One region of the Pseudomonas sp. GW821-FHT03E01 genome, then DNA from elsewhere that is predicted to be linked to it. Evidence: predicted binding sites of a transcription regulator. Region 1 holds the regulator's gene; the other holds the start of a gene.
What was found. Region 1 encodes FliA, which starts transcription of late flagellar genes. Its sites were predicted from a motif close to CTAAAGTTTNNNNNNNNNNNGCCGNTAA; they were not measured.
Positions count from the first base shown of each region.

Region 2: the regulator FliA is predicted to act here: its motif matches at 2,661-2,688, upstream of motA (flagellar motor stator protein MotA).

Region 1 is NZ_JBWKUI010000011.1:150,890-158,274, forward strand. It holds gene flhF (flagellar biosynthesis GTPase FlhF) at 1-778, shown strand, start outside; gene fleN (flagellar synthesis regulator FleN) at 895-1,725, shown strand; gene fliA (RNA polymerase sigma factor FliA) at 1,722-2,462, shown strand; gene AC07VO_RS19530 (chemotaxis response regulator CheY) at 2,630-3,001, shown strand; gene AC07VO_RS19535 (protein phosphatase CheZ) at 3,023-3,811, shown strand; gene AC07VO_RS19540 (chemotaxis protein CheA) at 3,849-6,116, shown strand; gene AC07VO_RS19545 (protein-glutamate methylesterase/protein-glutamine glutaminase) at 6,166-7,296, shown strand; gene AC07VO_RS19550 (flagellar motor protein) at 7,296-7,385, shown strand, end outside.
Region 2 is NZ_JBWKUI010000002.1:418,366-425,750, forward strand. It holds gene asd (archaetidylserine decarboxylase) at 1-127, opposite strand, end outside; gene rhdA (thiosulfate sulfurtransferase) at 146-961, opposite strand; gene AC07VO_RS04830 (HDOD domain-containing protein) at 1,058-2,590, opposite strand; gene motA (flagellar motor stator protein MotA) at 2,757-3,608, shown strand; gene motB (flagellar motor protein MotB) at 3,612-4,658, shown strand; gene AC07VO_RS04845 (sterol desaturase family protein) at 4,769-5,935, shown strand; gene AC07VO_RS04850 (toll/interleukin-1 receptor domain-containing protein) at 5,977-6,462, opposite strand; gene rsgA (small ribosomal subunit biogenesis GTPase RsgA) at 6,763-7,385, opposite strand, start outside.

The DNA of each region.
Region 1 (7,385 bases):
CGATCTGCTGGCACTGATTACCGACATTGAAGAGCCTCGTCAGGCCTGGCGCATGCTGCTCGCGCACCTGGCGCGGATGATCGCTACCCCGGAAATCGAGCCGCTGGAAGAGGGTGGGGTGATTGCCATGGTCGGACCCGCCGGCATGGGCAAGACCACCACACTGGCCAAGCTCGCGGCCCGTTACGTGCTCAAGTACGGCGCGCAGAACATCGCGCTGGTGAGCATGGACAGCTATCGCATTGGTGCCCAGGAACAGCTCAAGACGCTGGGCCGGATCCTTAACGTGTCGGTGACCCACGTCGATCCAGGTCAATCCCTGGTGCAGGCGCTGGAGCCCTTGCTGCGCAAACGCGTGGTGCTGATCGATACCGCCGGCCTTCAGGCCAGCGATCCGGCACTGCGGATGCAGCTCGAAAGCCTGGCCGGGCGCGGCATCAAATCAAAAAATTATCTGGTCCTGGCAACCACCAGCCAGAAACAGGTTCTAACTGCCGCTTATCACAGTTACAAACGCTGCGGCCTCGCCGGCTGCATCCTGACTAAACTGGATGAAACGGCAAGTCTGGGCGAGGTGTTGAGCCTGGCGATCAGTCATGAGTTGCCGGTGGCTTACCTGACCGATGGTCCACGGATTCCGGATGATTTGCATCTGCCACGTCGTCATCAGTTGGTCAGCCGCGCCGTTAGCGTACAAATGCAGGAAGAACCCAGCGAAGAAGCCATGGCTGACATGTTCGCTGATATTTACCACAGCCCGACCAAGCAGGTTGGCTGAGGTGTTAATGAACATTTTTTGTACCTACATCGATGGTCTGCCATGCATTGTTCCGATGGTGAACGCGCAGCCAGTAATGTGGCCTCCGTCTAAGTAAGACAAGGTAAAGAAATAACATGGGCAGCATGCATCCCGTACAGGTGATCGCGGTGACCGGCGGCAAAGGTGGCGTCGGGAAGACTAACGTGTCAGTGAACTTGTCCCTGGCTCTAGCTGAGCTCGGCCGGCGCGTCATGCTGCTGGATGCCGATCTGGGGCTGGCGAACGTCGACGTTCTGTTGGGACTGACACCCAAACGCACGCTGGCCGACGTGATCGAAGGCCGCTGTGAGCTGCGCGACGTGCTGTTGCAAGGGCCTGGCGGTATCCGCATCGTCCCGGCCGCCTCCGGCACCCAGAGCATGGTTCATCTGAGCCCGGCCCAGCATGCCGGCCTGATCCAGGCGTTCAGTGATATCGGCGACAACCTCGACGTATTGGTGATCGACACCGCTGCGGGCATTGGTGACTCGGTAGTCAGCTTCGTGCGCGCCGCGCAGGAAGTCTTGCTGGTGGTGTGCGACGAACCGACCTCGATCACCGACGCCTACGCGCTGATCAAACTGCTTAACCGCGACTACGGCATGAACCGCTTCCGCGTCCTGGCCAACATGGCGCAGAGCCCGCAGGAAGGCCGCAACCTGTTCGCCAAGTTGACCAAGGTCACGGATCGCTTCCTCGACGTCGCCTTACAATACGTCGGCGCAGTGCCTTACGACGAAAGCGTACGCAAGGCCGTGCAGAAGCAACGCGCGGTGTATGAAGCCTTTCCGCGTTCCAAGTGCGCCCTGGCGTTCAAGGCCATTGCGCAGAAAGTCGATACCTGGCCACTGCCGGCCAACCCTCGTGGACATCTGGAGTTTTTCGTCGAGCGCCTCGTGCAACAAACTGCAGGACCCGTGCTATGACAGCCAGCGGTTACAACCTCTACAAGCAGTCGGCACGTGACGCGCAGTACGAGCTGATCGAGCGTTACGCGCCACTGGTCAAACGCATTGCCTACCACTTGCTGGCGCGTCTGCCGGCCAGTGTCCAGGTCGAAGACCTGATCCAGGCCGGGATGATCGGCCTGCTTGAAGTATCAACCAAATACGACGCCAGCAAAGGCGCGAGTTTCGAGACGTACGCGGGCATTCGAATCCGCGGCGCGATGCTCGATGAAGTGCGCAAGGGGGACTGGGCGCCACGTTCGGTCCACCGCAATACCCGCATGGTCAGCGACGCGATTCGCTCGATTGAAGCTAAAACCGGCCGTGACGCTAAAGATCACGAAGTTGCGGCCGAACTCCAATTGAGTCTCGACGATTATTACGGGATTTTGAACGACACCCTGGGCAGCCGGTTATTCAGTTTCGACGATCTGTTGCAGGACGGCGAACACGAAGGGCTGCATGAGGATGGCGCGAGTGCTCATCTCGAGCCGTCACGCGATCTGGAAGATGAACGCTTCCAGGCGGCGCTGGCGGACGCGATTGCCAATTTGCCGGAGCGTGAGCGACTGGTGTTGGCGCTGTACTACGACGAAGAGTTGAATCTCAAGGAAATCGGTGAGGTCCTGGGGGTCAGCGAGTCGCGGGTCAGCCAGTTACACAGCCAGTGCGCGGCCCGTTTGCGGGGGCGTTTGGGGGAGTGGCGAGCGCGCTGAAGGCAGTGTGGGGACACTGCGAATGGAGCTGGTGTGGTGTTGAACCGTACCGGTCTCGATCTGTTGTGCTCCAGACAGTCATTGAGTGCTTTGCCGGATTGATTGAAATGGCGCGTCCAGGTGCTGGGCGCGTTTAAGACTGCTTGGAGGTCGAATTGGACAAGAACATGAAAATCCTCATCGTTGATGACTTCTCAACGATGCGGCGGATCATAAAAAACCTGTTGCGTGACCTTGGGTTCACCAACACCGCCGAAGCCGATGACGGGCTGACCGGGTTGCCGATGCTGCAAAGCGGTAACTTCGATTTTCTGGTTACCGACTGGAACATGCCCGGTATGACCGGCATCGACCTGCTTCGTGCGGTGCGCGCCGATGAAAGGCTCAAGCACCTGCCGGTGCTGATGGTGACCGCCGAAGCCAAGCGCGAGCAAATCATCGAAGCGGCCCAGGCCGGTGTTAACGGCTATGTGGTCAAACCCTTCACAGCCCAGGCGTTGAAAGAAAAAATCGAGAAGATTTTCGAACGCATCGGCTGATGTACTGCGCACGGGGGAGCTATGGAGCATAACGAATCTTCACAGGGCGATTTTGAGTCGACCCTGAAAAAACACGCGGTCGAACTGGTCGACAGCCTTGAAAAAGGCAAGTTTGGCGACGCTGTGCAACTGATCCATGAGCTCAACCAGACCCGTGACCGCGGCCTGTATCAGGAAGTGGGCAAGCTCACCCGCGAGCTGCATAGCGCGATCGTCAATTTCCAGATTGACCCGCACATGCCGCAAGCCGAGGAAGTGTCTCAGATCACGGATGCCACCGAGCGCCTGTCCTATGTGGTCAAGCTGACCGAGGCCGCGGCCAACCGCACCATGGACCTGGTGGAAAACGCCACGCCGCTGATCAACAGCCTGAGCGATGAAGCCCAGGCGCTGAGCACGGATTGGGGACGGTTCATGCGTCGCGAAGTCGGGGCTGAAGAGTTCCGCGAACTGGCCCGGCGGGTCGATGGTTTCCTGACACGCAGCAGTGAAGACAACCGCGTCGTGTCGAGCAACCTCAACGACATTCTGCTGGCCCAGGATTACCAGGACCTCACCGGTCAGGTGATCAAGCGTGTGACCCAATTGGTCACCGAAGTTGAAAGCAATCTGCTCAAGCTCGTGCTCATGGCCAGTCACGTAGACCGCTTTGCGGGTATCGAACACGACCGTGAGGCGATGCTTGCTGAAAAAGATCCACAAAAACATCTCTCTCAGGGTGAAGGTCCGCAGATTCATGCCGATAAAAGAGAAGACGTTGTGTCCGGTCAGGACGATGTGGACGATTTGTTATCCAGTCTTGGATTTTAGTTTTCTGGGTTTTTAGACCTGTAGGAGCACCCCCTTAATGAGCTTCGGCGCCGATGAAGAGATCCTTCAGGATTTCCTGGTTGAGGCCGGCGAGATTCTAGAGCAACTGTCCGAGCAGCTGGTCGAGCTGGAAAGCCGACCTGATGATGCGGACTTGCTCAATGCAATTTTTCGCGGTTTTCACACTGTAAAAGGGGGCGCCGGCTTCCTCCAGCTCAACGAGCTGGTGGAGTGCTGTCACATCGCCGAGAACGTGTTCGACATCCTGCGCAAGGGTGAGCGTCGCGTCGACTCGGAACTGATGGACGTGGTTCTCGAAGCGCTGGACGCGGTGAACAGCATGTTCAGCGAAGTCCGCGAACGCAGCCCGATCACGGCTGCCACGCCTGAATTACTCGCGGCGCTGGCCCGTCTGGCCGAGCCGCAAATGGAAGCTGCACCGGCGCCGGTCGCTGAAGTGGTTGAAGCACCGGTCGCCGAAAGCGAATCGGGCGACATTACCGATAACGAATTCGAACAACTGCTGGACTCGCTGAACGCCGTCAAGGCCCAGGCCGAGGCGCCCGTAGCGGCTGCGCAGCCTGTTTCGCAGCCTGCCGCCGATGCAGCCGCTAGTGACGAAATCACCGATGCCGAGTTCGAGTCGTTGCTCGATCAATTGCACGGCAAAGGCCAGTTCGCCGCCGATGCAGTAGCCGCTGCGCCTGCTGCTCCGGCTGCTCCGAAAGCCGCCGGCGACAGCTCCGACATCACCGACGACGAGTTCGAAGCACTGCTCGACCAGTTGCACGGCAAAGGCAACTTTGCGGTCGATGCGCTGGAATCGGCAATCGCTTCGGCGCCAGCCCCGGCTGCGCCAACCGCCGCTGCGGCCGGTAGCGATCTGATCTCCGATCATGAATTCGAATCGCTGCTCGACGAATTGCATGGCAAGGGCAAGTTCACTGAAGTGGGCACTGCGTCTGCTGTTGCTTCGGTAGCGACTCCGGTTGCCAAGGCACCAGCACCTGTGGCCAAGGCACCCGAGCCAAAAGCCCCCGAGCCCAAAGCAGAAGCACCGAAGCCTGCTGCCGCCGCAGCGCCGGCTCCTGCTCGTGCCCCGGCCGCGCCGCCCGCGGAAAAGCCAACCAGCGAAGCCGAGACCACCGTGCGGGTCGACACCGCGCGTCTCGACGAAATCATGAACATGGTCGGCGAGCTGGTACTGGTTCGTAACCGCCTGGTTCGTCTGGGCCTCAACAGCGGCGACGAAGCCATGTCCAAGGCCGTGTCGAACCTCGACGTGGTCACGGCCGACCTGCAAACCGCGGTCATGAAGACCCGGATGCAACCAATCAAGAAAGTCTTCGGGCGCTTCCCGCGTCTGGTTCGCGACCTGGCTCGCCAGCTCAAGAAAGAGATCAACCTGGAACTGGTCGGCGAAGAAACCGACCTCGACAAGAACCTCGTCGAGGCCCTGGCCGACCCGTTGGTCCACTTGGTGCGCAACTCGGTCGACCACGGTATCGAAGAGCCGGCTGATCGCGAAGCGATGGGCAAGCCTCGCAGCGGCAAAGTGATTCTGTCCGCTGAACAGGAAGGCGACCACATCCTGCTGTCCATCTCCGATGACGGCAAGGGCATGGACGCTGACGTTTTGCGCGGTATCGCCGTGAAAAAAGGTTTGATGGACAAGGATGCGGCGGACCGTCTCAGCGAGTCCGATTGCTTCAACCTGATCTTCGCGCCGGGCTTCTCGACCAAGACCGAGATCTCCGACGTGTCCGGTCGTGGCGTGGGCATGGACGTGGTGAAAACCAAGATCGCCCAGCTCAACGGCACCATCAATATCTACTCGACCAAGGGCAAAGGCTCGAAGATCGTCATCAAGGTCCCGTTGACCCTGGCGATCATGCCGACGCTGATGGTCATGCTCGGCAACCAGGCGTTCGCGTTCCCGCTGGTGAACGTCAACGAGATCTTCCACCTCGACCTGTCGCGCACCAACGTGGTGGACGGCCAGGAAGTGGTGATCGTGCGGGACAAGGCGCTGCCCTTGTTCTACCTCAAGCGCTGGCTGGTCAGCTCCGCCGCTCACGAAGAGCAGCGCGAGGGCCATGTGGTGATCCTTTCGGTGGGCACTCAACGGATCGGCTTCGTCGTCGATCAGTTGGTGGGCCAGGAAGAAGTGGTCATCAAGCCATTGGGCAAAATGCTCCAGGGAACCCCGGGCATGTCCGGTGCCACCATCACCGGTGACGGCCGCATTGCTCTGATTCTCGATGTTCCGAGCATGCTCAAGCGTTACGCCGCACGGCGTATTTGATTCTGGGGGAGCGGGGCGCCAGAGCCTCGCCCCGTCTAACGGAGTGTTTATGGTAGTCAAAGTCCTGGTGGTGGACGATTCGGGGTTTTTCCGCCGCCGCGTCTCGGAAATTCTTGCAGCGGATTCAAACATCCAGGTCGTCGGTACGGCGACCAACGGAAAAGAGGCGATCGATCAGGCCCTGGCCCTCAAGCCAGACGTGATCACCATGGACTACGAGATGCCAATGATGGATGGCATCACGGCGGTGCGGCACATCATGCAGCGCTGCCCAACCCCGGTGTTGATGTTCTCCTCGCTGACCCACGAAGGCGCCCGGGTCACCCTCGATGCGCTGGACGCCGGCGCGGTGGACTTCCTGCCGAAGAATTTCGAAGACATCTCCCGTAACCCGGAGAAGGTCAAGCAACTGCTGTGCGAGAAGATTCTCAGCATCTCGCGCAGTAACCGTCGTGTCAGCGCCTACACCCCTCCGGCACCGGTCGCTGCGCCAGCCCCGACGCCTGCGCCTTCGAGCGTCGGCAGCTACGGCAGCAGCGCGCCTGCGCGTCCGGCACCGGCACCGATTGCGGCGCGCCCCCATGCAGCGGCTCCGTCATCTCCCGCGCCGAAACGCAAAGCCTACAAATTGGTCGCCATCGGTACCTCCACCGGTGGCCCGGTTGCGCTGCAACGGGTTCTGACACAGTTGCCGGCCAACTTCCCGGCACCCATCGTGTTGATCCAGCACATGCCGGCAGCCTTCACCAAGGCCTTCGCCGAGCGCCTGGACAAGCTGTGCCGCATCAGTGTCAAGGAAGCCGAGGATGGCGACATCCTGCGTCCGGGCCTGGCGCTGCTCGCACCCGGTGGCAAGCAGATGATGATCGATGGCCGTGGCGCGGTGAAAATCCTGCCGGGCGACGAGCGTCTGAACTACAAGCCGTGCGTGGACATTACCTTCGGTTCCGCGGCCAAGTCCTACGGCGACAAAGTTCTGGCGGTGGTACTGACCGGCATGGGCGCCGACGGTCGCGAAGGCGCGCGTCTGCTCAAGCAGGGTGGCAGTGCGATCTGGGCCCAGGATGAAGCCAGTTGTGTGATCTACGGCATGCCAATGGCCATCGTCAAAGCCGAACTCGCGGACGCGGTGTACAGCCTCGACGACATCGGTCGGCACCTGGTTGAGGCTTGCATCTGATGGATGTGCTCAGCCTTATCGGGATCATCATGGCGTTCGTCGCCATCATCGGCGGCAACTACCTTGAAGGCGGTCACCTCGGCGCACTG
Region 2 (7,385 bases), on a different contig from region 1:
TGGCGAACCAGGCGGTAAAGGCGTTCTTGAACCAGCGCACACGGCATTCGGCAATGCAGCCGGCCAGTCGCGAGAGCAAGTGATGGGGCAGCAGGTATTGGCTGAGGATAAACAAACGCTGATTCATTAACTGTCCTTGAAAAACTTAAATCTCTACGGGCGTGTCAGGGTGGTTGCCCCATTCGCCCCAGGAGCCGGCGTAGCCTTTGACCCGCGGATAACCGAGCGCCTTGGCCACCAGATAGGTGAAGCCAGAACGATGGTGTGTCTGGCAGTGGGTAATGACTTCTTTGTCTTTGGTAATGCCGAGTTGTTCCAGGATTTTCGGCATGTCGGTGCGGATGCGCAGGTTGCGCGCCTGATCCATGCCAGCGGTCCACTCGAAATTGACCGCGCCGGGAATGTGCCCGCCCTTGGCCGCCAGCACTTTCTCGCCGGAGTATTCCAGCGGGCCGCGTGCGTCCCAGATCGCCAGGTCAGCGGCGCCGAGGCGGCTTTGCAGGTATTCGCGGGTGGCGACAGGTTCGTCGTGCAGGGTCAGGGCGACCGGGCCGCCGACTGCCGGCGGGATCTGGATCGACATGGGCAAGCCTTCCGCCAGCCAGGCCGGCAGGCCGCCGTCGACATAGTGATATTTGCTGTGGCCGATGACATCCAGCAGCCAGATAAAGCGCCCGGCCCAACCGCCGCCTTCGTCGTCATAGACGACATAGACTGCATCGGGGTTGTGCCCCAGTTCGCCGAACAATGCTTCAAGCGCGGCGTGGGTCGGCAACAGGCCAGGCGCAGGTGCCTGCCCCAGCTGAGTGCGTTTTGGATCGACAAAGCGTGCACCGGGGATATGCCCTTCGGCATAGCGGGCGCTGCTGGTCAGGTCCACCAGAATCAGTTCGCGGGAGTCGAGACGCGGGAGCAGGTCGCTCGGTTCGATCACCAGCGCCAAGCCAGAGAAGTCAGACATGTGAGGTCTCCAGAGCACAAAGGGGAGGATTGTAGCGCAGCGTCATGAGGGCCTGTTATCAGTTATTTTGGGGCAGGAAATAACTGATAACAGGCCCTAGCGGTGGCTAAAGCTGTGCAGGGCCTTTTCGATGCATTGAGAGGTTTTGCCGAACGCTTGCACGGTGATTTCCGAGAACGGTCCGCCGCCCTGATCCGCTACCACGATCATGATCACCCGGCCGTTGTTGACCAGTGAGCGCAGCAGCAGGTGTTCGCCGCTGAACTGTGAGCGCAGGCTGGCTGGCAGCAGGGCCGAGAATTGTGCGTTGTTGGCCGGCGTCAGGCGCACCTGGGCCTGTTGCGCGAGCAGGCGTTGCAGCACGGTGCTCTGACTGACCACCAGGTTCAGGCCGGCCACTTCCTTGGGCAGCCCGGCGGTCTGGTGCACACGCAAATTGGCGTGCGTGCGATCGGCCATCAGAATCATCACCCGGCGCATGCCACACGCCACCAGGGCGTCCCGGGCCGATGTGGTCAAGTGCATGGCATTGGTAAAGCGGCTCGGCTCCACCAGCAATTCGGCGCATTGCTTGCGCCACTTCGCCAGGTCTTCGGTGGTCGGTGCCGGTGCGGGCAACAAACCGGCATGCACGCGGTGCGCACCCGGTGGCCAGATCAGCGATTCGGCCGCGTGCCAGAGGTCCGGCATAGCGTGTTGACGAGCGCTGTTGGCGGCCTGCTGGTGCAATTGTTGTTGCACCTCATCCATCGGCATTTGCAGGTAAAGACTGGTCAGGTACTGCCAGCGCTCGCAGTGGGGGCTGTCCCAGGCCTGTTGTGCCGCCAACGCCAGACCGTTGGCCAGCAGCACGGTATTGGCAGGCTGATTGAGCCAGCGGCGTAACGTCGGGTCGTCATCAAGGCGGTTCTGTTGGCGCAATGGGTGGTCGCTGTCGCGCGCGATGCGCAGGACTTTCACCAGCTCACGTTGTTCGCTGCGCAGCAGCCGATAACCTTGCTGTACCCAGATCGGCAGGCGCCAGACGTCCACCAGTGCCAGACAGATGTCCAGCAGGCGCACGCCGAACAATTGCTTTTCGACTTTGCGTGCCGACTCGCCTTTATGGATAACCCGCAGCTCCCATTCTTCAAGCAACTGCGGGTGGGTCAGCGCCATGGGCCAGAGTGGCGAAAGAAACAGCAGGCTGCCCCAGTGGATGTCCTGCCACAGTCGCGCCAGGCGACTGGCGAAAAAGCCGTTGGCCTGTTGAGTGGCGTGCTGGCTGATCAGTTGAAGCTGGCGCAGGGCGACGGGGATTTGCAATTGGGGTTCGGCGGGCAGGCGGTCGAGCAGTTCTTCGGTGCGTTTCAAACCGAGGCGATTGATCGCCACCTCAAGGTTTTCAGCAGGCTCGGTCATGCTGCCATGGGTGTGACGGTTGGCTTCGCGAATCACGCTCAAGGCCAGGGCCGGGCTTTCCTGCATCAGTTCGGCGATGTCGCGCAGGGAACTGCGGTTATCGCGGATGGCTTTGCAGACCCGGTCGTGGCTGGCTTGCGGAACCGGCAGGCGCACGCCATCGAGAAGCTTGACCCAGCCTTCAAGCGTGGTTGGTTTTGGCGTTGGGACGTTCGTTTCGTTAGCCATGTCTGGACGCGATCATCGTCTGCTTTACCTATGCCCTGAACGGGTCAAATTAGCTTTTCGCCTTAACTGGCTATAGTCTGGCGCAGTTTTGCCGATAAGTAGAAGAAGAGATTTTTTAACTTCCGAATATGACCTTGAACCCGACTCAGTAAGTGCTCTCCTACCTATGGCTAAAATTATCGGCATCATCGTCGTATTCGCGAGCGTGCTCGGCGGATACGTGCTTTCCCACGGCAAGATTGCCGCTCTCATCCAGCCTTTCGAGGTGATGATTATCGGTGGCGCGGCCCTTGGCGCCTTCCTGCAGGCCAACCCCGGCCACATGACAATGCACGTGCTCAAGAAGTCCTTGGGCATGTTCAGCTCGCGTTTCAACCACACCTTCTACCTGGAAGTGCTGGGGCTGATTTACGAGATCCTCAACAAGAGCCGTCGCGAAGGCATGATGGCGATCGAAGGCGACATCGAAGATGCCGCCGCGAGCCCGATCTTCGCCAAGTACCCGGCGGTGCTCAAAGACGAACGCATGACCGCGTTCATCTGCGATTACCTGCGCATCATGTCCTCCGGCAACATGGCCCCCCATGAGCTGGAAGGCCTGTTCGACATGGAACTCTACAGCCTCAAGGAAGACCTCGAGCACCCGTCCCACGCGGTGAACGGCATCGCCGACGCCATGCCCGGTTTCGGTATCGTCGCGGCGGTATTGGGGATCGTGGTGACCATGGCATCCCTGGGCGAAGGCGACCAGAAGTCCATCGGTCTGCACGTGGGTGCGGCACTGGTCGGTACCTTCTTCGGTATTCTCGCGGCCTACGGTTTCTTTGGTCCGCTGGCCCACTCCCTGGCTCACGATGCCAAGGAAGAACTGAACACCTACGAAGCCATCAAGGCTTCGCTGGTGGCTTCGGCTTCCGGGATGCCGCCGTCGCTGGCGGTGGAGTTCGGTCGCAAGGTTCTGTACCCGGCGCACCGTCCTAGCTTCGCTGAGCTGGAACAAGCGGTTCGCGGTCGTTAAGTCATGGAAAATAACCAGCCGATAATCATCAAGCGCGTCAAGCGCATCGCCGGAGGGCATCACGGGGGCGCCTGGAAAATCGCCTTCGCGGACTTCGCGACGGCGATGATGGCGTTCTTCCTGGTGTTGTGGCTGCTGTCCACCGCGACGCCTGAACAGAAGATCGCCATCGCCGGTTACTTCAAGGACCCGGTCGGGTTTTCCGAAAGCGGTACACCGTACATCATCGACCTGGGCGGCACGCCGACCCTGGCGCCGGAGAACACCCTCAACCCGGAGGTGAAATCTCAGCCGCAGCCAGACAAGGTGACCATCGACGCCGAGCAGGTTGAAGGCATGGCCGAGCAGGTCGAGAAGGAACGCCTGGAGTTGTTGCTGCAAGAGTTGCAGAACAAGGTCAATGAAAACCCGCAATTGCAGAAATTCAAGGACCAGATCCTCTTCGAGATCACCCAGGATGGTTTGCGCATCCAGATCATGGACGCCGAAAACCGCCCGATGTTCGACTCCGGCAGTGCGCGTCTGAAGCCGTACTTCGAAGACATTCTGCTGGCCATGGCCGATACCATCAAAGCGGTGCCGAACAAGATCAGCATCAGCGGCCACACCGATGCCAAGCCGTACTCGGGCACCGGCGATTTCGGTAACTGGGAACTCTCGGCCAATCGCGCCAACGCGGCTCGTCGTGCATTGGTCGCCGGCAGTTATCCGGATGCCCAGGTCGCGCGAGTCGTCGGTTATGCCTCGTCGGCGCTGTTCGACAGGGAGAACCCGTTCAATCCGGTCAACCGCCGGATCGACATCGTGGTGCTGACCAAGAAAGCCCAGCGCGCCATCGAAGGTGAACAAGGTGCCGAACCGGCGCCAGCGCCGACGCAAGGGCAGGGTGGCCCGGGCGAAGTGCATGCGCCGCCAGCCGATCCGAACGCATTGCCGGCGGATAAGGAACCGCTGCCGGCACACGAACTTCGTGAGCGTTTGAATCTGTTTGATAATCCGGCGCCGAAGCCGGGCGAACCGCCCAAACCCGCTGTACCGCCCAAGCAATAACCTGCAGAAAAGCCACCATGAGTGGCTTTTCTGTTTCTGGCTGCGTCACTGCAGCGTCGCACTGACTCGACTCACTGCAAGTTTGTTTTCGGAATCATGGAAGATCAGTAATGGAAAGACTCAAGTCCTATTTTCAGCAGCATGGCAATGCACCCTTCAAGTTTGGTGAAGGGCGGGTCAGTGGCTACATCTCAGCCACGCTCGGGCTATTGAGCCTGCTGGCGGTATTGTGCTTTCTCTTTCCCGAATGGCTGACCACCGCCGAACTGCGCAAGGTGTACGACGAACAGTTTGCGCGCACCACGCTATTGCTTGGGCTGGTACTGTCTTTCAGCCTGGGCACCCTGAATATCCTGCTCAACAAGCGAAAGCGCTTGGGGATTACCGGACTTGTCGCCTCGGGGCTGGCGGTGTTTCTCGGCGGCACCAATGTGCAGATCAGCTCGATTGGGCAGACACCGTACTCGCTGGGGCTGGACTGGTTCGTCCTGGCTCTGCTGGTGTCGGCCATCGTCTTTATCCCCCTGGAAAAACTCTATTCCAAGGACCCTGAGCAAAACATTCTGCGTCCGCACTGGCGAACTGACCTGACCTACTTTTTTGTCAGTCATATGCTGGTGCAGTTCATCCTGATTTTCATCACTGCCTCGTCGAGCTTTATGGCTGGCTGGGCCGTGTCGGCGGATTTGCAGGCCAGCGTACAAAGCCTGCCGATCGTTGTGCAGTTCTTGCTGGCGGTACTGGTGGCTGACCTCGGTCAGTACTGGCTGCATCGGCTGTATCACGTCGTGCCATGGTTATGGCGCATGCATGCCGTACATCACTCAAGCACGCACATGGATTGGCTCGCCGGTTCGCGTGTCCACTTCATCGAGATTCTGCTCACCCGTACCGGCGTGCTGGTGCCTTTGATGCTGCTGGGTTTTGCGCCCCAGGCGTTGAACGCCTACGTGATTCTGGTCGGGGTGCAGGCAGTGCTGGCCCACGCCAATGTACGGATCAACGGCGGCTGGCTGAATTATGTGCTGGTCCTGCCGCGCTATCACCATTGGCATCATGCCCGGCACAAGGATTACATCTACAAGAACTATGCGATCCATACGCCGCTGGTGGATATGCTGTTTGGCACCTTCAAGTTGCCACCCAAGGAGTGGCCGACGCGCTACGGGGTTTTTGGCAAGGACTTGCCGGGCGGTATCCTGCGCCAGCACTTGTACCCGTTCCAGAAGCCTGGCCTGAAGAGCGTCGAGCCGAAACCGCCGGCAGCGGTTTCCTGAGGCCAAAAAAAGCCGCGATGAACGCGGCTTTTTTGCACCTCTCAGAAACCCCGTCGGATGCGACTCTTGAGCTGGTCGTGGAACAGTTCCGCATTGCGTCTGTAGCTGCCGCAAAGGGATTCGCTGATTGAATCCAGTGTCATTGAACGCTTGGTCGCCACTTCTTCACGGTAGGCCTCAATGAAAAAATCCAGGTCCTTGTCAGTGCTGAGCTTCGGCCATTTATCGAAGTACAGCGGCAGTTCCGCCGGTTCGGTCTGGAATGAGCAAATCCGCCGGTTGCTGATTGTCGCTTCGCCGATTTCGAACGGTACCCACCATGGCGGCACGGTCTTGCCCGAGACAACGGCTATCAGATGCGTGCTCGCGCTGATGTAGCGGGTGATGACCCCGGTGATGTCGTCAGTGGTCTGGGATTCCGGATCCAGCACGTCGAAGTAGGTCTTGATGTTGGCCTGTATCAGACGGCTGCTGATGGCGATCGCGTAGGGGCGATCCGCGTGACGATAGCTGATGAATACAGGCATCAGAAGTGTCCCTTGAGGGCGAGTTCGCGGTAATGGGCGCCTGAACGGTTCCACGAGTGAACGATGAACAAGTGATAGGTTGGCATGGCTGTCCCTCAGTATCGCTAATATGCGAAGAGGGCTTGAATGTATGCAGTTGAAGGGCTGGAACAAGGCCTTTACGGTTAAAGAGAAGTACCCTTCAAACAGGCGTGCGGATGCCCTACAGAAATATCTGATGTTTAAGTCGATGGGTGGTTTTTGTAGGCTGCTGCGAGCAGCCAGCCGTCCCATTGATGTCGGGGCGGCTGGCGCGTCTGTTTAATAGCTGTTTTCAGGCAAGCTGGCGATGATCGACCGGTAGCTGTTCATCCGTTGCTGCTGCACGCGGCCATCTTCCAGGGCCTTGAGCAGGGCGCAGCCCGGTTCGCGGTCGTGTTTGCAGTCGCGGAAGCGGCAGGTGCCGAGCAGGTCGTTGAACTCGATGAAGCCGGCTTCGACGTCGGCACGGCTGACGTGACCCAGGCCGAACTCGCGGATACCCGGAGAGTCGATCAGCTCACCGCCACCGGGGAAGTGGAACAACCGCGCGGTGGTGGTGGTGTGGGTGCCCTGGCCCGACAGCTCGGACAGCGGGCCGACGCGGGTTTCGACTTCCGGCAACAGGCTGTTGACCAAAGATGATTTGCCGACACCGGACTGGCCGACGAACACACTGATGTGCCCGTCCAACAGTTTTTGAAGTTGTTCCATGCCGTTGCCGTGGTGCGCCGACACTTCCAGCACCGGGTAGCCCAGCGTGCGGTAAACCGCCAGCAAGGCATTCAGCGCCGGGGCGTTCTGCTCGTCGATCAGGTCGAATTTGTTCAGCAGCAACAACGGGCGGATACCCGCGTGTTCCGCGGCAACCAGGTAGCGGTCGATCAGGTTGGCATGAGGCTCTG